DNA from 3 places in the Allomesorhizobium aridi genome. Region 3 is predicted to be linked to each of the others. Evidence: riboswitches for the same ligand, from Rfam matches in the RefSeq annotation. Region 3 holds a riboswitch; each other region holds the start of a gene.
The links. A riboswitch is a leader RNA that binds a small molecule or an ion and turns the genes downstream of it on or off. The one in region 3 is predicted to bind cobalamin.
Positions count from the first base shown of each region.

Region 1: linked by a shared signal. The riboswitch ahead of bluB (5,6-dimethylbenzimidazole synthase) and the one ahead of ACG873_RS14650 (CbtB domain-containing protein) in region 3 are both predicted to bind cobalamin.
Region 2: linked by a shared signal. The riboswitch ahead of ACG873_RS31170 (ABC transporter substrate-binding protein) and the one ahead of ACG873_RS14650 (CbtB domain-containing protein) in region 3 are both predicted to bind cobalamin.

Region 1 covers NZ_CP171729.1:662,004-669,019, forward strand. Annotated here, with positions in the region: partial or broken gene ACG873_RS05190 (TetR/AcrR family transcriptional regulator) at 1-197, shown strand, start outside; gene ACG873_RS05195 (S41 family peptidase) at 209-1,456, opposite strand; gene ACG873_RS05200 (hypothetical protein) at 1,585-2,559, shown strand; gene bluB (5,6-dimethylbenzimidazole synthase) at 2,586-3,302, opposite strand; cobalamin riboswitch at 3,345-3,543, opposite strand; gene ACG873_RS05210 (histone deacetylase family protein) at 3,665-4,591, shown strand; gene ACG873_RS05215 (exodeoxyribonuclease VII small subunit) at 4,595-4,846, shown strand; gene ACG873_RS05220 (DUF2277 domain-containing protein) at 4,986-5,252, shown strand; gene ACG873_RS05225 (hypothetical protein) at 5,629-5,832, opposite strand; gene ACG873_RS05230 (pirin family protein) at 5,929-6,849, shown strand; gene ACG873_RS05235 (cupin domain-containing protein) at 6,861-7,016, shown strand, end outside.
Region 2 covers NZ_CP171729.1:5,902,659-5,909,674, forward strand. Annotated here, with positions in the region: gene ACG873_RS31160 (enoyl-CoA hydratase-related protein) at 1-1,336, shown strand, start outside; partial or broken gene ACG873_RS31165 (ATP-binding cassette domain-containing protein) at 1,492-1,908, shown strand; cobalamin riboswitch at 2,149-2,341, shown strand; gene ACG873_RS31170 (ABC transporter substrate-binding protein) at 2,494-3,510, shown strand; gene ACG873_RS31175 (FecCD family ABC transporter permease) at 3,507-4,559, shown strand; gene ACG873_RS31180 (ABC transporter ATP-binding protein) at 4,556-5,320, shown strand; gene ACG873_RS31185 (pseudoazurin) at 5,331-5,765, shown strand; gene ACG873_RS31190 (class I SAM-dependent methyltransferase) at 5,762-6,559, shown strand; gene ACG873_RS31195 (hypothetical protein) at 6,580-6,807, shown strand.
Region 3 covers NZ_CP171729.1:2,559,244-2,566,259, reverse strand. Annotated here, with positions in the region: gene ACG873_RS14665 (heparan-alpha-glucosaminide N-acetyltransferase) at 1-358, opposite strand, end outside; gene ACG873_RS14660 (aldo/keto reductase) at 435-1,265, shown strand; gene ACG873_RS14655 (gamma-glutamylcyclotransferase) at 1,267-1,956, shown strand; cobalamin riboswitch at 2,024-2,215, shown strand; gene ACG873_RS14650 (CbtB domain-containing protein) at 2,252-2,431, shown strand; gene ACG873_RS14645 (CbtA family protein) at 2,444-3,211, shown strand; gene cobU (bifunctional adenosylcobinamide kinase/adenosylcobinamide-phosphate guanylyltransferase) at 3,204-3,719, shown strand; gene cobO (cob(I)yrinic acid a,c-diamide adenosyltransferase) at 3,719-4,333, shown strand; gene cbiB (adenosylcobinamide-phosphate synthase CbiB) at 4,349-5,320, opposite strand; gene cobD (threonine-phosphate decarboxylase CobD) at 5,319-6,380, shown strand; gene ACG873_RS14620 (tyrosine phosphatase family protein) at 6,377-6,886, shown strand; gene ACG873_RS14615 (creatininase family protein) at 6,902-7,016, opposite strand, start outside.

The sequences.
Region 1 (7,016 bases), 1.9 Mb from region 3:
CGAGGAACCTGACCCAACTCAAGGAGGAAGGCCGCATCGGCGATATCGATCCGGAAGCGGCCGCCCGCCTGGTCAGCGGCGCTTCGCTCTATGCGGCGCAGTGGATCGCCAATGCCGAGAACCCGGCGGCCACCTCGAAAAAAGCAGTGAAGGCGTTCAAGACGCTGCTCAACGGACTGCTCGTGGAGAATAAGTAGGCCCGGAGCAATCATCCTCTCGCCAGTATCCGCCTCATCTCCTCAACCGCCGCGTCGCGCTGCGGGTCGTTGCCAGCGGCATAGGGCAAGCTGAACGGGACCGGCAAATCGGGCTCGACGCCGCTGCCTTCCAGACGCGTATTCTCTTCGAGCACGGCATCCGATACCGCGATTTCGAGCAGGCTGTCGTCCGGCAGCAGATAGGCGCGGCCGGCAAGCAGCGCGCCCGCGGTGCGCTGGCCGACCAGCGGGATGCCGTTCACCTTCAGCGCGTAGGCGAAGACTTCCAGGCCGCTTCTCGAACCCTCGTCGATGATGGCGACGACCGGCCGCCGCCAGCGGACATTGGCAAGCACGTCCTCGCCCTTGCGCGGGATCAGACGGAAGGGCGGCGTGTCGCCGACGAAGAGTTCAGCCGCATCGGAGCTGCCGCCGCCCCAGCGCCCGCGCAAATCCAGCACCAGCCCGTCGGCATCCTTGAGCTTGCCTTCGGCGAGCGCCTCGGCGACCTCGCCCATCGAGTTGCGCGCGGCGAGCGTCCAGAGCCGGACATAGCCGATCTTGCGGCCGTCATGCGTCGTCACCGCCGCACTTTCCTCGATCGCCTTCTCGAAAGTGGACAGCGGCTTCAACCTCTCGACCGTGGCCTTGACGGTGATCGGCTCCGCCCCGGCCTGCCGCCGCAGCTTTATTTCGACCGGCTTGCCAACCTTGCCGCTGAAGGATTCGATCTCGTGATAGGGTTTGCCGTCCACCGACAGAACCTCGTCGCCGACGAGGATGCCGGCGCGGTCGGCCGGCGAGCCGTCATAGACATCGCTGACGAAACGGACGCCGTTCTGCGGCCGCGCGATCATGCCGACGCCGGGATAGCTGACCTCGCCTTCGGGCGGAAACAGCCGGCGCATGTCGTTGCGGATGGCATAGCGGAAAATGTCGGCCAATTCGAAATAGTCGATCGTGTCGGGCTGGAAACGTCCCACATGGGAAGCATCGAGGCTGGCCAGCACAGCGTCGATCGCTTCGTCGACGCGGTCCGGCGAGCTTGCCTTGGCCACGGGAGATTGCGGATCCTCGATCTCGCGCCGCACTGCCGCCGCGAAGCGGTCGATCGCCGATTCGTCATGGAAATTGTCGGTCACGAGTTCCACGGCGCGATCGAACACCGGATGCCCGGAGCGCGGCGGATCGGCGGCGGGTGCCTCCACGATCGCAAGAAAAAGCAGCGGCGCCGCCGCGAGAAAGCTGGTTCTTTTCATCTGGCTGGTCCGCATCCGTTTCGCTTCATCGTGATTATCGGCCCAAACGCGGCCGGATCGAGCCCTTCGGTTGACAATATTCCGTGACCGGCGATTCTGCGCCGAAGGTCCGGGTGGGGATTCGGGGCATGTGGGATTTCGAGATCGGCCGGACCTTGGGCATCGTCGCCAGGACGTGGCCCTTCGTGCTGTTTCGCATGGTGGTCTATTTCGGCATCACGATCGCCTATATCGCGGCAACCGGCATGGGCGCCGGCGTCGGCTACGGAACCGGCCACATACTCGGCGAAGGCGGAGGCCCGGTCACCTTCGCGCTCTGGGGCGGCATCATCGGCTTCGGGCTGGTCTCGGCCGCGGTCTACTGGATCCGTGAATACATCCTCTACATCGTCAAGGCCGGCCACATAGCGGTGATGGTTCACCTGATCGAGGGCCGCGAAGTGCCCGGCGGGCAAAGCCAGATCGCCTATGCGCGGCAGGTGGTCACCCAACGTTTCGCGGAAGCCAATATCCTGTTCGTGCTGGATCAACTCATCAAGGGCGTGCTCAGGGCCATCACCGGCCTTCTCGGCGGCATCGCCGCTTTCGTCCCGATCCCCGGGTTGAGCGGGCTGGTCAAGTTCTTCAACGCCGTCATCCGCATGTCGCTGACCTATGTCGACGAGATCATACTCGGCTACAACATCCGCACCGACAGCGCCGCGCCCTTCGACACGGCGAGGCAGGGCGTGGTGCTCTACGCGCAGAACGGCAAGACCATGCTGAAGAACGCGCTCTGGCTGTCCATTCTGATGTGGGGGCTGGCGCTGGTCGTCTTCCTGACGACGCTGGCTCCGGCGGCCGCCGTGCTCTACGCCATGCCGGGAGAGCTCGCCGGCTGGGGCTTCGTTCTCGCCATCGTCTTCACCTGGGCGTTCAGCGCCGCCTTCATCGAACCCTTCTGCATCGCCGCCCTGATGCAGGTCTATTTCACGGCGATCGAAGGCCAGACGCCTGATCCCGAGTGGGACCAGCGGTTGTCGGAAACCTCAAAACAGTTCCGCGAGCTGAAGGACAAGGCCTCGGCGCCGTTTGGCGGCTGGGCCGGTGCGCCCGCAAGCTGACCAGCGCAGCCATCATCGCCGCTCGGCTACGCGGTCCGGTCCACGATCTCCTTCAGCGCGGCTTCGCCCGCCCCGGAAAACGTCTCGCTCATGATCAGGTCGGACAGCTTGAGCCGCTTTGCCCAGCCACGCGCTTCGAGGTCGGGCCTTGGCGCGAACTCCGAAACCCGACCGACGCAGAGATAGGCGACGGGGACGGCATGCTCGGGTATCTGCAGCAACTCCCGCAGCGCCTGCGTTTCGAGGATCGAAACCCAGCCGACGCCGACGCCTTCCGCGCGCGCTGCCAGCCAGAAATTCTGGACCGCGCAGACCGTGCTGTAGAGGTCCATCTGCGGATTGTGCCAGCGGCCCAGCGGCGAATTTTCCGATCGCCGCCGGTCGCATGTGATGCACAGATTGAGCGCGCTTTCGCAGATGCCCTCGAGCTTGAGCTTGCGGTAGAGCGCCTGCCGCTCCTCCGCGATGTTGGGCAGTTCCTGCTCGCGCGCTGCAAGGAAAAGGTCGCGCACCTGCTGCCGCCGCAAGTTGTCGCGAATGACGATGAAATTCCACGGCTGCATGTAGCCGACCGACGGCGCATGGTGGGCGGCGATCAGCAGGCGCGCCAGGACGGCGTCGTCGAGCGGGTCGGGCAGGAAGTGGCTGCGGACGTCGCGGCGCGAGAAGATAGCGCGATAGACGGCGTCTCTGGCGGTCTGGTCGAAAGGTTCGCCGTCGCCGGCGGTCGGGTGTTCGGGCATCGCTTGTCCCCTTGCGATCGAAATCGGCCCGCCTGACCAAGCGGTCGACAATGTCTGCAAGGCCGGTCTTCTGGCTCGAGATCACCCCGCAAATCGGCGCCTTCCCGTTGCAAGCAACAGTGGCCACTAGGTCACGACCTAGCCGATGCAGTCCCTCTTACAGCGTTGGGCACGCCACGGATTTCAACCGTGTTCCCGATTCTCCCGCTTGGCAGCGGGCACCTGGCAGCATCGGCGACGATACGCGAAGGCGAGGCGAGATGCATCCTTCCGGTGCGACATTGGCGGGCACCGGTGCGATTTCCCCAGCCTTCGGGCATGTATGGCGTGGCCACCACCGCCATTGCTGATAGACTGAAGGGATGACGACACGCCTCTATTCGCACCCGATCTTTCTGGAACACCTGACGCCGCCCGGTCATCCGGAACGGCCGGACCGGCTTCGCGCTATCGCCCGCGCACTTGATGACGAGGCATTCGCCCATCTCGACCGCGTCGAGGCGCCGGAAGGCGACGAGGCGACGATCCTCTATGTCCATCCCGAGAGCTACGTCGAGCACATCCGCCGAGCGATCCCGGAGGAGGGCATTGTCAGCATCGACGCTGACACTTCGGTCAGCCCGAAAAGCTGGCAGGCGGCCCTGACCGGCGTGGGGGCGGCCAATGCTGCCGTCGACGACGTGTTTTCGGGCAAGGCCGACAATGTTTTTGTCGCCTCGCGCCCGCCTGGCCACCATGCGGAAAAGACCACGGCGATGGGCTTTTGCCTGTTCAACAATGTGGCGATCGCCGCGCGCCATGCGCAGAAGAAGCACGGGGCCGGGCGCGTCGCGATCGTCGATTGGGACGTGCATCACGGCAACGGCACCCAGGACATTTTCTGGGACGATCCGTCGGTGCTCTATTGCTCCACGCACCAGATGCCGCTCTATCCCGGCACCGGCGCTGAAAACGAGACGGGCGCGGGCAATATCGTCAACGCGCCGCTTGCGCCGCAGAGCGGCAGCGAGGCTTTTCGCGAAGCGTTCCGCTCGCGCGTGCTGCCGGCAGTCGATGGTTTTGCGCCTGATTTGATCATCATCTCCGCCGGTTTCGACGCGCATCACCGCGACCCGCTGGCCGAGATCAACCTGACCGAGGAAGACTTCGACTGGGCTACGGGACAATTGATGGACCGCGCCGCGCGCCATTGCGGCAACCGGCTGGTCAGCGTGCTGGAAGGCGGCTACGACCTGCAAGGATTGTCGTTTTCGGTCGCGGCCCATGTCGCGCGCATGATGAAAGGATGAATGATGGCGGATGAAGCCAACGAAGATATCAAGGCGATGAGCTTCGAGCAGGCGCTGGAGGCGCTGGAGCGCATCGTCGACGACCTGGAGCGCGGCGACGTGCCGCTCGACAAGTCGATCAAAATTTATGAGCGCGGCGAGGCGCTGAAAATCCACTGCGACCGGCTGCTGAAGGCCGCTGAGGACAAAGTCGAGAAGATCAGGCTGTCGCGTGACGGCAAGCCGGCCGGAACGGAGCCGCTGGACGCGGAGTAGGGCGGCTAACCGACAAGCATTCTGGATTTCATCGGATTGGGATCAGAATTCCAGGCAGTTGATCGCCAGGCGTGTCGGGCCCAGATAGAGGGAAACCAAAACCCGCAACGTTGAGTATCGGACAGACCGGGAGCAAGTCATGTGCCGAAACATAAGAACCCTGTTCAATTTCGATCCGCCCGCGACGGACGAGGAAATCCATGACGCCGCGCTCCAGTTCGTGCGCAAGCTGAGCGGATCGACCAAGCCTTCGAAGCGCAACGAGGCAGCCTTCGAGAAGGCGGTCAGTTCGATCGCGGCATGCGCCCGCGAACTCATCGATTCGCTGGAGACGACGCAGCCGCCGAAGAACCGCGAGGAAGAAGCCGCCAAGGCGCGCGCCAGGATGGTGATCCGGTACGCATGACTGGCGCGGTCAGGCCGCGGTGCGCAAGCCTGGAACCTGTTTATGGAAACCTGTTCGCATGCGAGACACGGTGCCCGTCTGTTCTGCATCGCTTTTGACTTCCGACAGGGCGAGGCGTGGATTCCCGACACTCTCCGCTCGCGCTTCGCACTCGCTCACGAGGCCGGGAATGACGTACTTCCTTTACCGCTTCGGCCAGTCGCCAGCGCTGAAGATTGCCGGAGATGAAATGAAAGCCGTCATTCCCGACCTCGTGAGCGAGCGAAGCGCAGCGGAGAGTGTCGGGAATCCATGCCTCAGCGCAGAGGACACCAGAATCTTCTCAGGTCCGGACATCCGGCGAAACATTCGGTTGCGCGCTTGGTGAAGCGGATCTTCACGAGCCGAAGCTGCGAAATGCAGTCTCGACGTCGGCGTCGCTGGCGAATTCACCGCGGCGAAGCTGGGCTAGGCTTTCCAGAATATCGGGAAGGTGCGTCGGCTCGGTCTGTTCCGGCGACTGGTCGCCTTCTGCAAGGCTCAGCATCAAACGCGCGATCTTTTCCTGGTCGTCCCGCGGCATCTGCCGCACCGCTTCCACGGCTTTTTCAAGAAGCTGGTTCATGTAGAAAGATATAGGCTATCTTCGAAAACGGGAAAAGAACCGAATTCGACGGCAGGTTGCGAGGTGTAAACCATGAGCTTCTTTCCGGGAAACGACCCTGTCGCCGGTGATGCCTTCGCCTGCGACCAGATCGAGCTGATGGTCATTCCCAATGCCCGTGACATAGGCGGCTTTCAGGTGCGCCGCGCCCTGCCGACGGCCAGACGCCGGCTGGTGGGGCCGTTCATCTTCTTCGACCGCATGGGGCCTGCGATCCTGCGCGCCGGGCAGGCGCTGGACGTGCGGCCACATCCGCACATAGGCCTGTCGACGGTGACATACCTGTTCGACGGCAAGATCAGGCACCGCGATTCGCTCGGCACCGAGATGGTGATCGCGCCGGGCGACGTTAATTTGATGACGGCTGGCCGCGGCATTGTCCATTCCGAGCGGACGCCGGAGGAACTGCGCGGCGCGCCGATGTCGGTGTCCGGGCTGCAGACCTGGCTGGCGCTGCCCGACGACAAGGAGGAAACCGCCCCGGTCTTCGAGAACACCGGCCGCGATCTGCTGCCGCGGTTCGAGTATGACGGAGCGTCGGGACGCTTGGTGATGGGCAGCCTTTCCGGCATTCGTTCGCCGGTGCGCACGGATACGGACACACTCTACGCCGACATAAGTCTTGCGCCCGGCGCGCGGATAAGCATTCCCGCCGACGCCGAGGAGCGGGCGATCTATGTGCTCGACGGCATGGTGACGATTTCCGGCGACGAATTTCCGTCCGACCGCCTGCTGGTGTTCAGGCCCGGCGACGAGATCGTGGTCTCATCGGAAGAGGGCGCGCATTTCATGCTGTTCGGCGGCGCCTCGCTCGGCTCCAAGCGTTATATCTGGTGGAACTTCGTCTCGTCCTCGAAGGAGCGCATCGAGCAGGCCAAGCACGAGTGGAAGACCGGCCGCTTCGATATTGTTCCGGGCGACGAAGAGGAATTCATTCCCTTGCCCGAGGGATGAAAGGGTTGCTCATGTCGACCTCGCCGTTAAAGCCTATCTCTTCCGCCACGGTGCCCTGGGTCGAGGTCTCCGACGTTCCACGCTTCGGCATACGCTATCGCCACCTGACGCTGGCCGCGGTTGGCGAAAGTTATCATGTCGGCGTGGCGATCGAGGAACTGGCGCCC
Region 2 (7,016 bases), 2.8 Mb from region 3:
GGAATTTCCGATGCGCCCCGCTCGGAAGTCGAGCCTCTACCGACATGAAGTGACCCAGGCTGCCGTAGCCTGCGTCTTCGAAGCGATCGGCCGCATCGAGCGCAGGGAAGGGGCGGCGCTGCCGGCGAACTGGGGCAGAGGGTGCGAGCGACCCGCCTGCCGGAGGTCCGACCGTATCCTCGACCCGACCCGACACTCGGCCGAGGAAGCGCTACGCATCATCCGGGCGTCGGACGGAGATCCCGGGGCTACGATGACGATCGCCGGACAGACTTTCCTGGTGTTTGACGCCGAGCGTGCGGAAGGAGTTCCGGGGCCTGCCGGCGCGCTCATCGGCCGTTCGCGGCACGCTCTCGCCATGGCCTTCCGTGAGGGGGCGCTGTGGATCGGCCATCTCCGGCGACCGGATTCCCGCTCGCTGAAACTGCCGGCGCTCCGGCTGCTCGGTGCCGAAGCAAGCGATCTGCCCATCATCGAAGGACCCGAACCCTGCCGTTACCGGGAGGAGAACGGCGTCGGACTTCTGGAATTCCGCTTCCACAACGGCGCGATGTCGTCGGAAGATTGCGATACCTTGCGCAAGGCGATCACGAGGGCCAAGGCACGCTCGCTTCCGGTTCTTGTGCTGCGGGGCGACGCGGATCGCTGGTCGAACGGCATCCATCTCGGCATCATCGAGGGCGCCGACAGCGCCGCCGACGAATCCTGGCGCAATATAAACGCGATGAACGACTTGGTGCGCGAGATCATCGAGACCGATGACCGACTGGTTATTTCCGCGGTGCTCGGCAATGCCGGGGCTGGCGGCGTCTTCCTGTCGCTTGCCGCCGACGAAGTCTGGATGCGCGAGGGCGTCATCCTCAATCCGCACTACAAGGACATGGGCAATCTCTACGGCTCGGAATACTGGACCTATCTGCTGCCGGCTCGGGTCGGCGAGGACCGAGCCCGCCGCGTGACCCAGGCAAGGCTGCCGATGGGGGTCGACGAGGCGCTTGAACTGGGGCTCGCCACCCGGCGCCTGCCGGGAAATGTAGAATCCGCCGATTGGGAACTGCTCCGCGCTGCCACCGAATTCGCGGCCTCTCCCGATCTTGCCCGGCGGATTGCTGCCAAACGGGCGCGCCGCGCTGGCGACGAGGCCGAGAAACCGCTTGCCGCCTATCGGGAAGAGGAACTGCGGCGGATGCGGCGCAATTTCTACGGCTTGGACCCGAGCTATCACGTGGCGCGCTACAATTTTATCCACAAGACGCCCAAGTCCCGTACGCCCGTCACGCTCGCTGTCCACCGCGCGAACGCCGACCACTCGGACCGTAGGAGCACCATGCGATGACGAACCCGCTCGCAACCGTTCTTGTGGTGGGCAACGAGGTGTGCTCAATCGAGGCTATCCAGCGGGTTCTATCCGAGAGGCGAAGCGTTCATACCGTCGCTCTATCCTCCAAAAAGCTGACCGCTAGTTAACGTGACATCGCCGTTGGCCGGTGGAACATACGCTACCACAAGACCGATGCCAGCTGGGAAGAGGTGGTCCGCGCGGCACAGGACGTTGGCGCGCATGACTTCATCGAACACTTGCCTGATGGCTACGACACCGAACTCGAGCAGCGCGGCGGCAATCTCTCGCTCGGCCAGCAGCGCCAGCTGATCAGCTTCGCGCGGGCACTGGTCGCCGACGCCAAGATCCTTGTGCTCGACGAAGCCACGGCCAGCATCGATTCCTGCACCGAGATGCTGATCCAGAAGGCGCTGATAAAACTGCTGGAAGGCCGGACCGGGCTCGTCATCGCCCACCGACTGGCCACGATCCGCGGCGCCGACCGCATCATCGTCCTGCAGAATGGCGAGATTGTCGAAAGCGGCAACCACGAACAACTGATGGAAAGAAAGGGCCTCTACGCCCGCCGTCACGGTCGGTGCGGCGTGGTCGGAAACGTACAGACGCCATGCCTCTTTCTCGTCGGCGGAGGCTTCGCTGATTCCCGCGAGCAGCGCGAGCGTCGCTGCGGTGTTCGTCCATAGTGGTTGCATTTGCTGCTGTCCTTGGTTAAGCAGCTCTGATCTGTTACATAATAACATAACAGCCTCGAAGAGGCACAAATATATGGGGCTCGGAAAGGCACCGCTTGATGCGAGCCAGAGGATTGGTTAGGAACGGGTGTCGGTTTCCGTAAGGAAATAACAGGGAATTCGCCGCGGCTTGCCGCGAAACGAAACTGCCCCCGCAACTGTAGGCGGTAAGTTCATCTCGATCATGCCACTGGGATTAGCCCCCGGGAAGGCCGAGAGGGACGATGACCCGTCAGTCAGGAGACCTACCGACACCCGTAACTTAACGCGCCGGGCGGGGTGTCCGGGGAGGTTGTCGATGACGCTAGCCACACGTGAAGTGCAGCCGCATCTCGTCCGTTGCGACGCGATGACGATCATTGCCGTCCTGACCCGAGATCCTTCGATCCCTGCCAGCAACCGATCGGAGATGTTCGCGTCATGACTGTTTCACGCCTTGCGCTTGCCGCTGCTAGCTTCGCCTTCCTCACGGCGGCCGCAGCGGCCGAGCCGACCAAGTATCCGCTGACCCTCGAGAATTGCGGGGAGACGCTGACCTTCCAGAAGGCGCCTGCGTCGACCGTTACGGTCGGCCAGGCGGCGACCGAAGTGCTTTACTCACTCGGCCTAGGCGACAAGGTGACCGGCACCTCGGTCTGGTTCAACGAGGTGCTGCCTGAGTTCAAAGAGGTCAATGACAAGGTCGAACGCCTGGCCGACAACGATCCGAGCTTCGAAAGCGTGGTCGCGAAGAGGCCGGAACTGGTGACCGCTCAGTTCATCTGGCATGTCGGTCCTGACGGAATCGTCGCGACCCGCACCCAGTTCCATGACGTCGACATACCGACCTATGTGCTGCCGGCCGACTGCGTCGCCAAGGACAATACGGTCGGCGTCGATGGCACGCGCAGCGAGCTCTTTTCCACCGCCACTATCCATCAGGGCATCCGCGAACTGGCGCAGATCTTCGACATCCAGGGCAAGGGTGCGGAACTCGTCGCCAGCCTGGCGGAGCGCGAGAATGCCGCCGTCGAACGCGCCAAGGCGCTCGACCTCAAGGACGTCTCGGCGGTCTTCTGGTTCTCCAGCGCCGAGATGGACATCGACCCCTATGTCACGGGCCGCAAGGGCGCACCGGCCTACATGATGGACAAGCTCGGCATCAAGAACATCATCGAGTCCGACGAGGAGTGGCCAGTTGTCGGTTGGGAGACCATCGCCAAGGCCAACCCGAAGCTGATCGTCATCGCCAGGATGGACCGCCGCCGTTTCCCCGCTGACGACTACGAGAAGAAGCTGGAGTTCCTAGAATCCGATCCAGTCGCGAGCCAGATGGACGCGGTCAAGAACAACCGCATCGTCGTCATGGACGCACATGCGATGGATGCGACCATCCGCACGATTGCCGGCATCGAGGTGCTGTCGAAATCGCTCAAGGATTTCGGACTGGCACAGTGAGTCGGACCGCCTCGCAAGAGATCTACCTCTCCCGGCTCGGCCGGGGGACGCTCGGTTTCGCCGCGCTCGTTGTGGCGGTGCTCGCCGGAACCTGCATCGGCGAGACGCCGATCCCTGTCTCGATCGTCCTGCAGACTCTGGCCAACAAGATCTTTGGTTCGGCCTACGTGCTCGACCCGATCGACATTGGAATCATCTGGAACTACCGCCTGCCGCGTGCGATCATTGCGGCCTGTTGCGGATCGGGCCTGGCAATCTCCGGCATGGTGCTGCAGTCGCTGCTGCGAAACGCGCTGGCGGACCCGTATCTTCTCGGCATTTCCGCCGGTGCCTCGACCGGCGCGGTGGCGGTGACGGTCGCCGGCTTTGGCGCCGGCGCGATTTCGATGTCGCTTGGAGCCTTCGTCGGCGCCGTCGCAGCCTTTGCCCTGGTGGCGATACTGGCGCGCGCGGCTGGCGGTGGCGTTACGTCGCGCGGCGCCGGACAGATCGTGCTCGCAGGCATAGCCGGGTCGCAGCTCTTCAACGCGCTGACCTCCTTCATCATCACCAAGTCGGCCAATGCCGAGCAAGCGCGCGGTATCATGTTCTGGCTGCTGGGCAATTTAAGCGGCGCACGGTGGCCCGACGTATGGCTGGCGGTCCCGATAGCCCTGGTCGGGTTAGCCGCGTGCGTCTGGTATGCGCGCGCTCTCGACGCTTTCGCCTTCGGCGCCGAGTCGGCGTCGTCGCTGGGAGTGCCAGTTCGCAGAGTGCAGGTGGTTCTCATCGGCTTCACGGCGCTGGTGACGGCGGTGATGGTGAGCATCGTCGGTTCGATCGGCTTCGTCGGGCTTGTTATCCCGCATGCGGCGCGGTTTCTCGTCGGGGTGCGCCACGGGAGGCTAGGACCGGCGACGGCGCTTATCGGCGCGGTGTTCCTGATCACCGCGGATGTGCTCTCACGCACCATTATTCCCGGACAGGTCCTGCCGATCGGCGTCATTACGGCACTCGTTGGAGCGCCGGCCTTCGCGGTGATCCTGATCCGCGGGCGGGGCGCGCCATGATCCTGGAAGCACACAATCTCAGCTGGTCAGTGCGAGGGAAACCGATCGTCACTGGGGTCGATCTCGTGGTGAACGAGGATGAAACGCTCGGTCTCGTCGGGCCGAACGGCTCCGGCAAGTCGACACTGATGAAACTGCTGGCAGGCATCCGACAACCGACGTCAGGCGACGTTCGCGTCAAGGGTGAGGCGCTTCGCGCGATGCCGCGCCGCGCCGTCGCCCAACTGATCGCCTTTCTCGAACAACAGGCAGAGACCACTGAGGCCATCACCGTGAAAGATGCGGTCGACCTTGGCCGCACGCCGTGGCTGACGCCGCTGCAGCCATGGTCGCCGGAAGACGACCTCATCGTGGCGCAAGCGCTTGCCGACACCGACATGGAAGGGTTCGAGCGCCGTTCCTGGGCAACCCTATCCGGTGGGGAGCGCCAGCGGATCCACCTGGCGAGGGCGCTCGCGCAGCAGCCTCAGATACTGCTTCTCGACGAGCCCACGAACCACCTCGATGTCCAGCACCAGCTCTCGATCCTCGACCTGGTCGCGAAATTGCCAGTCACATCGGTTGTCGCGCTGCACGATCTGAACCAGGCGCTCTCCTGCGATCGCGTCGGCGTGCTGTCCGGCGGCCGGCTCGTCGCACTAGGCCCTCCGCACGAGGTGCTGACTGTCGAGCGGATCGGCGCGGTGTTCGGCGTTCGCGCAAGCATTCTCACCGACCCGGCAGACGGCACGCACATGTTCCGCTTCCATCCAGCTTCCTGAAAGGAAACCCATGCGCTTGCAAATTCTGACCTTGTTCCTGTCGCAGGCAATGTCGTCCGCCTGTGCCGAGACGCACGACATCAAGATGCTCAACCGCAACGAGACGGGCCCGATGGTCTACGAGCCTGATTTCGCCCAGATCGCGCCGGGCGACACCGTAAAGTTCATCGCGGCCGCTAGCGGCCACAATGCCGCAACGATCGACGGCATGGTCCCGGACGGTCACCCCGGCTTCAAAGGTAAGATCAACGAGGAGATCGAGGTCACACTCGGCCAGGAAGGCTTTTATGGCATCAAATGCTCGCCGCATCTCGGCATGGGCATGGTGATGGTTATCCGCGTCGGCGACGCCGCGCTGGAAGCTTCGTTCTTGAACGTCGACGTGCCGCCGCGGGCGCACAAACGCTTCGATGAAATCCTCGCGCGAAACGGTTTCGGCAAATGAACTCTGACGAGCAGGCAGTGACCGGAGCGAACTTCGACCTCAGGGACGAGATCCATGAGTACTGGTCGCGCCGCGCAGAAACTTTCGATCTGGCTTTTGGCCACTATATAGCGCCTGGGCACGAGGCCGAAGCCTGGGCTGCTCCAATCCGCGACCAGCTCGGCTCGTCGCCCCGCAAGGTCCTGGAGCTTGCCTGCGGCACCGGTGAGGTGACTCGCCTGCTGCATGACCTCGGTCATGAGGTCACCGCGCTGGATTTTTCCGATGCCATGCTTGCGAAAGCGCGAGCGAAACATGTCGGAAAACCCCGCCTGCGGTTCCTCCATGCCGATGCCGGCCACACCATGGAGCCTGATGAATCCTATGACGCAATCGTCTGCCGGCATCTGGTCTGGACGCTGACAGAGCCGGCCAGGGCCTTCGCGGATTGGCTGCGCATCCTTCACCCGGGCGGGCGGCTGCTGATCTATGACGGCGATTGGACGAAACCCAAGCCCTCCGTGCTGTGGGCGGCAAGATTGCTCTCGCTCTTGGAGCAGGTTTCGCCGGATCCCTACTACGACGGAGCTATGAGCGAGAAACACGGCGAGATCATGCGGCGGCTTCCTTTCAGCGAAGGGCTCACCTTCGACAGTCTGGCGCCCCAATTGGCAGCGGCGGGCTTTGTCTCCATCCGCGAGCTACCGCACGAGCCTATCGCCCGAGCACAACGCAGAGGCCATGGGTTGCGCAATCGTCTGCGCACCCTTGTCTATCGCCGCTTCATCCTGATCGCCGAAAAGCCCGGCGGCTAAATCCCCATCCAAGGAGTCTCATGAACATTCGGCCCACGCTTGCCGGTCTTGCTCTGTCCATTCTGATGCTCCCGGCTGCAATCGCGCAGCCGACCAACTATCCGCTGACTGTGGAGAATTGCGGACGGATACTCACGTTCGAAGCGGCGCCACAAAAGGTGGTGTCGCTCGGGCAGGCCATACATGAGATCTACGCTCTCAACCTCGGACCGCGCATAACCGGGACTGCCGTTTGTCTGTCCTTGTGAACGGCGACGCAACGCAGATTTCGATGCAGCCACGTAAAGCCGCTTCATAAAGCTGGCGCGAATTGAAGCGTGAGAATTAGACAAGGGCTCGTCGAAGAGGAAGATGCCCGGAGACTGCACCATGGCGCGGCCCATCGCAACGCGTTAGTGCACGAGCATCCTGACGCCAGAAGCCTATAGCGCGCGCGGCCTTTCATTCGGCCGCAATC
Region 3 (7,016 bases):
GCAATATGCCGAAAAAGATGAAGCCACCGGGCACCGCCAGCCAGGTGACCAGCGAGATTGCCGCCGCGGCGCCCGCAACCATGGCCAGCCGCCGCCAGAAGCCTTTCCAGCGGATGCCGCGGCCATGGGCGAGGAACAGGCTGACGCCGACAAGGAACAGGAAGCTCGACGCGATGCAGCGCGCGAACAGTTTCCAGCCGCCCGTGGCAGTCATGCCGGCGTCGGCATAGCCGAAGAACTCCAGATCCCAAGCGAAATGGTAGATCGCCATGGCCGCGAGCGCGGCGCCGCGCGCCACGTCGAGGGCTTCGATGCGTCCGGTAGACGCTTCCTTGGGTCTGGATTGTTCAGGATACATGCGGCGCGTGTTATTGGAGCGGAGTCGCGCAACCGTTATCACGGATGTGCGATCGGCAAGAACCGGAGAATTTCCCATGCACAATGTCAACGCCAATGGAGCGGCAATTCCCGCGCTCGGCCTCGGCACATGGACGCTGAAGGGCGATCACTGCGCGGAAATGGTGTCGCACGCCTTGTCGGTCGGCTATCGCCATGTCGACACCGCGGCAGCCTACGACAATGAAACCGCTGTCGGATCGGGATTGCGGGCGTCCGGCCTCGCCAGGAGTGACATCTTTGTCACCACCAAGGTCTGGTGGACGGATCTCGCGCCGGCCGATCTCATGCGCTCCGCCGAATCGAGCCTGAAACGCCTCGGGCTGGATCAGGTCGATCTGCTCCTGATCCATTGGCCGAATCCGAAAATCCCGCTCGAAGGTTCGATCAAGGCGCTGAACGCCGCCAAAAGCACTGGGCTGGCCCGGCATATCGGTGTCTCCAATTTCCCCACCGCGCTGCTTTCGCAAGCGATCGCGCTGTCGGATGCGCCGCTGGTCGCTAACCAGGTCGAGTATCACCCCTATCTCGACCAGACCAAGGTGCGGCGCGCCTGCCGCGATGCTGGGATGGCGATGGTGTCCTATTGCCCGCTGTCGAGAGGCGGCCTGTTGTTTGCGGAAAGAGCGGTGACCGAGGCAGCCGCGCGTCATTCCAAGACCCCGGGCCAGATCGTGTTGCGCTGGCACGTCCAGCAGGACGGCGTCGTCGCCATTCCGCGCACCAACAGGCTGGAGCGCTTGGCGGAAAATTTCGCGATCTTCGATTTCGCGTTGTCGGATGCCGAAATGGCGGCGATCTCGGCTCTGTCAAAGGCTAATATCCGGATCTGCGATTACGATTTCTCGCCACAATGGGACGCGGCATAATATGCCGCCGAGAAGAATATCGCTGACGCCTGAACTGGTGGCGCGCTGCCACCGGGCGGTCGAGGATTCCGGGCCCGAACCGGGCCTGGCATATCTCGATGACGCGGATTACGAGGCGATGCTGGACACCGCCCTTGCGGGTCGCAGCGACGCCGAGCCGGTCTGGCTGTTCGCCTATGGCTCGCTGATCTGGAGGCCGGAACTGGAGCATGTCGAGGAGCGGCTGGCGCTGGCGCGCGGCTGGCATCGGGCCTTCTGCATCAAGATGACGCGCTGGCGGGGCACGCTCGACAGGCCGGGACTGATGATGGGCCTCGATCGCGGCGGCCAGTGCCGCGGCCTCGCCTACAGACTGCCCGGCGGGGATTTGCGCGAGCGCTTTGCAAAACTGTTCCGGCGCGAAATGACCGCCAAACCCTCGACTTACACGCCGAGCTGGATGAAGCTGGAGACGGCGGAAGGGCAGGTCACGGCGCTCGGTTTCGTCGTCAACCGCAGCGGCCGCACCTATGCCGGCAAACTCGACGAGGAAGCCGTGGCCCGAGCGCTGGCCGGCGCCTGCGGCCATCTCGGCTCGGGGCCGGACTATCTTTACAACACCGTCAGCCATCTGGAAGAACGCGGCATTCACGACCGCCATTTGTGGCGGCTCCAGAAGCTGGTTGCCGAACTGATCGAAGAGGGCCGCTAGCGCGATTGCGACGTATTTCGCGGGGAAGCGCCGGGAATTTGGTTTGCGGCATTTTTGGATTGTGCTTATGATCCGCGCTGTCGACGGTTCCGCGAGGAATCAATAGGGAATGCGGTGCGGGCTTCTGCCCAAAGCCGCGGCTGCCCCCGCAACTGTAAGCGGCTAGCCCTCCCCAGAGGCCACTGAAGAATTCTTCGGGAAGGCGGGGAAGGGCGGCGATCCGCAAGCCAGGAGACCTGCCGGCGACGCAGACACTCTACAGGCCCTCGGGTGGAGGGCGAAAAGGACATTGATTATGAACACAGCAATTTCTTCTCTCGGCGTTTCGTCTTCCGCCGCGTCGCGCGCCGTCCAGCTCGGCTTCGCGGCCCTGCTCGGCGTCTTCATCGTCGGCTTCGCGGGCTTCTCGCAGATGGACGCGGTCCACAATGCGGCCCACGATTATCGCCATTCGATGGCCTTTCCCTGCCACTGAGAGATTTTTGACATGACCATTTTTCGCAACGTCGTGTTCGTCGCGGCGCTCGCCGGGCTATTGGCTGGTCTCGTCATGACCGCCATGCAGACCTATGCGACCGTTCCGCTGATCCTCAAGGCCGAAACCTTCGAAAACGCCGGCGGCGGCCATGATCACGCTGCTGCCGATGCTGTGGCTGGTGCCGAAACCGCCGCGCCTCATTCGCACGATGCCGCGACGCCCGCGCACGAGCACGATGAGGAAGCCTGGGGACCGGCCGACGGCTTCGAGCGCTTCGCCTATACGGCGCTCGCCAACATAGTCACCGCCATCGGCTTCGCGCTGGTCCTGGTCGCGGTTTCGGAAATCTTCGGCGGTATCGCCAATTGGCGCCAGGGCATTTTCTGGGGCTTTGCAGGCTTTGCCGTGTTCACTCTGGCGCCGGGACTTGGCCTGCCGCCGGAACTGCCGGCGATGCCTGCCGCCGATCTCGGCGACCGACAGATCTGGTGGACGGCGACCGTGATTGCGACCGCCGTCGGCCTCGGCCTGATCGCTTTCCGCAGCGGAGTGGTCTGGTCACTTGTCGGTGTCGCGCTGATCGTCGCTCCGCACATCGTCGGCGCGCCGCAGCCGGTGAGTCACGATTCGCCGATCCCGGCCGACCTGCACCACCAATTCGTGGTCGCCGCCACTGTCACCAACCTGATTTTCTGGGTGGTGCTCGGCGGCGTCTCCGGTGCGATCCGCTCGAGGGTCGCCCGGTCGGCCGGCAGCCTGCGCGACAGTTTTGCGTGACGGCACTTCACTGACCTTGCTTCTCGGCGGCGCGCGTTCCGGCAAGAGCGCGCACGCCGAGAAGCTGGTCACCTCCGTACCCGCGCCGTGGACCTACATCGCAACCGCGCAGGCTTTCGACGAGGAAATGACGGAGCGGATTGCGCTTCATCGAGGGCGGCGTGAAGAGGGGTGGCAGACGATTGATGCGCCGCTCGATCTTTGCGGAGCCATTGACGGCGTGCCAGACGGGCGGCCGCTGCTGATAGACTGCCTGACGCTCTGGCTGTCGAACCATTTGCTCGCCGATCATGACGTGGAAGCCGAGTCGGAGAGGCTGGCCGAAATCCTCGCAAAACCGCGCGGAAACTGGTTCGTCGTTGCCAATGAGGTCGGCCTGGGCATTGTGCCCGACAACGCCTTGGCGCGAAAATTCCGCGACGTCGCCGGGCGGCTCAACCAGAAGATCGCGGCAAAGGCCGACCGCGTGCTGTTCATGGTGGCGGGGCTGCCGCTGCAGGTGAAATGATGAAGACGATCGATGAACAAACCGCCGAGAAGCACAAGGCCAAGATGGCCAAGCGCAAGGCCATGCAAGACGCCGAAGTCGCCGGCAAGACCGTCGAAAAAGGCCTGCTGATCGTCAACACCGGGCCCGGCAAGGGTAAGACCACGGCGGCTTTCGGGCTGGCGCTGCGCATGATCGGATATGGCCGGCGCGTCGGCGTCGTGCAGTTCGTCAAGGGCGCGTGGCACACCGGCGAGAAGGACGCGTTCGCCGCGTTCGGAGATCGCGTCGTCTGGCATACGATGGGCGAGGGGTTCACCTGGGAGACGCAGGACATCAAGCGCGATGTCGCCGCCGCCGAAGCGGCATGGGCGAAAGCCGTAGAACTGATGGCCGACCCGTCGATCAACCTCGTCATTCTCGACGAACTGAACATCGCGCTACGCTACGACTATCTCGATCTCGACATGGTGGTCGAAACGCTGAAGAGCCGTCGCGAGGGGCTGCATGTCGTCGTCACCGGCCGCAACGCCAAGCCTGCGCTCATCGAAGCCGCCGACCTCGTCACCGAGATGGGCGCGGTGAAGCATCATTTCTCGGCCGGCGTGAAGGCGCAGCAGGGCATCGAGTTTTAGGCACCACCCACTTGCTCAGTTCAAAAGCAGGAAAAGCCCGCCGATCGTGCCGAACAATCCAATCATCAGCAGGTCGGCCATCCAGTAGAGCTTCAACGCCATTCGTATATCGGCCGCGTTGGCGTCGCGCCTTCCGCCTGCGCCCATCGTCGCGTCATCGACGGTGACGCCGCCATAGACGCGCGGGCCTGCCAAAGCGAGGCCCAGCGCGCCGGCCATCGCTGCTTCCGGCCAGCCGGCATTGGGCGAGCGGTGTTTTTTCGCATCGCGCCACACCGCGCGACAGGCGGACGCCACGTCCGTGCCGGGCACGAAAAACGCGGCCGATACAATTAGCAGCGCTGTGAGACGCGAGGCCGGCAGATTGATGAGATCGTCGAAGCGCGCCGCCGCCCAGCCGAAAGCTTCGTGGCGTGGCGTGCGGTGGCCGATCATGGAGTCGGCGGTGTTGGCGGCCTTGTAAGCGACGCCGCCCGCCAGCCCGCCTGCCGCCAGCCAGAAAGCCGGCGCAACGATGCCGTCGGAAAAGTTCTCGGCCAGGCTCTCGATCGCCGCGCGGCTGACGCCGGCCTCGTCGAGGCGCTCGGGATCGCGACCGACGATTTGCGACACGGCGGTTCGCCCCGCGGGGAGACCGCCTTGTTCAAGCGCTTCGGCGACCGCATTGACGTGGCTGGCGAGGCTGCGCTGGGCAAGAAGGCTGCTGGCCAGGACAGCAGTCGCAACGATGCCGAACAGGCCCGCTCCAAGGGTTGTTTGAATGCCGTAAGCCAGTCCTGCCGGAACGCCGACCAGCACCAACAGCGCCACGCAGCCTGAAAAGCGGCGGAAACTGTCGGAAGCGGCCGCGCGGTTGAGCCTGCGATCAAAGAAAGAGATGAGCTGGCCGATCCAGATCACGGGGTGGCCGATTGCGCGCACGAGGCGGTCGGGGTAACCGATGGCGAGTTCGACCAGAAGCGACAGGAAGGCGGTAAGGACGAACATGGCGCTTCCGAAAGGGGAAAAGGCAGCAGAAATTACCGATCACGGCGGCAGCCTTGGCCGGGCGCGGAGGCTTTTTCCGCAAGCGCCGGAGCCGTGGGTGGACCTGTCGACCGGGATCAATCCGCACTCCTATCCGCTTTTCGAACTGCCCGCCACCGCCTTGTCTCGCCTGCCCGAGCCGGAGCGGGTCTGCGAACTCAATGAAATTGCTGCTGGTGTTTACGGTTGTCCCTCGGCATTCAACATAGTGTCCGCGCCGGGCACGCAGATATTGCTGCCGCGCGTGGCGTCGCTTGTCGCGCCGGGCAGGGCGCTGGTGCTCGGGCCGACCTATGCGGAGCATGCCCGTGCGGCGGCGCTCGCCGGCCACGCTGTGAGTGAAGTCGCCGACATCGACGCGCTTGCCGATGCCGATCTGGCGATCGTCGTCAATCCGAACAATCCGGATGGACGGGTAGTGACGCGCGAAAACCTGCTCGGACTGGCGCGTGCGCTGCATTCCAAAGGCGGGTTGCTGGTGGTCGACGAAGCCTTCATGGATGTCGGGCCGCGGGAGCAAAGCGTTGCAGGCGACGTAGGGCATGGCGGCCTCGTCGTGCTAAAATCTTTCGGGAAATTCTTCGGGCTCGCCGGCCTGCGGTTGGGTTTCGCGATAGCGGCGGAACCTGTCGCGCGGCGGCTGGAGACGGAACTCGGGCCATGGGCCGTTGCGGGTCCGGCGCTGGAATACGGCGCCAGGGCGCTGGGCGATCACGCCTGGCAAAACGAAATGCGCGAACGACTGCGGAGCGAGATGGCACGGCTCGATACGCTGCTTTCGCGCTTCGATATCCCGGTGCGCGGCGGCACGCCGCTGTTCCGCTATCTTGAAATTCCGCATGCCGCCGACCTATTTGATTTATTTGGCGAACAAGGCATTCTCGTTCGAAATTTCGCCTGGAGTTCGACCGCTTTGCGCATCGGACTTCCCGGCGGCGAAGCGCAATGGGCAAAGCTCGAACGGGCTCTGCAAAGCTCGGCGCGGCAGCGCGTTTCGGGCCAGAGGAAAACAATCTCATGATCTATGTCTGTCCATTGTCGAAGGTCGGCGAGACGGTTGCCGCGACTGGCGCGGCCAGGCTGATCTCGCTGCTTGCGGCCGGCACAGAAATGATGCGGCCGGAGACGATTTCGCAACAGGACCACCTCCTGCTTTCCATGCACGATATCATCGAGGCGCAGGAAGGAATGACCCCGCCCGGCGAAGTCCACGTGCGGGATATTCTCGATTTTGCCGGCAATTGGGATCGTTCGCGCCCGCTGGTGATCAATTGCTACGCCGGCATCAGCCGTTCGACGGCCTCGGCCTACATCATCGCCGCGGCTCTTTCGCCGAAGCGCGACGAGGCTGAACTCGCCAACACCTTGCGCGCCGTGTCGCCGTCAGCCACGCCGAACCCGCGTTTGATCGCATTGGCCGACCAGGTGCTCGGCCGCGATGGGCGGATGGTCGAGGCTATCAAGGCGATTGGGCGCGGCGCCGACGCCTTCGAGGGCACGCCCTTCGCCCTCAGGATCGACGGCTAGAACCGCAGCCGCGTTTCACGCAAGCCAGTCGGCCAGCTTGGTCTTGCGGACATCCTGCAGCAGGCGGACGAACCCTTCGGCCTGATGCGCGGCAGTCAAACTGCCTTTTTCCGCCGTAGCGATGGCTGCA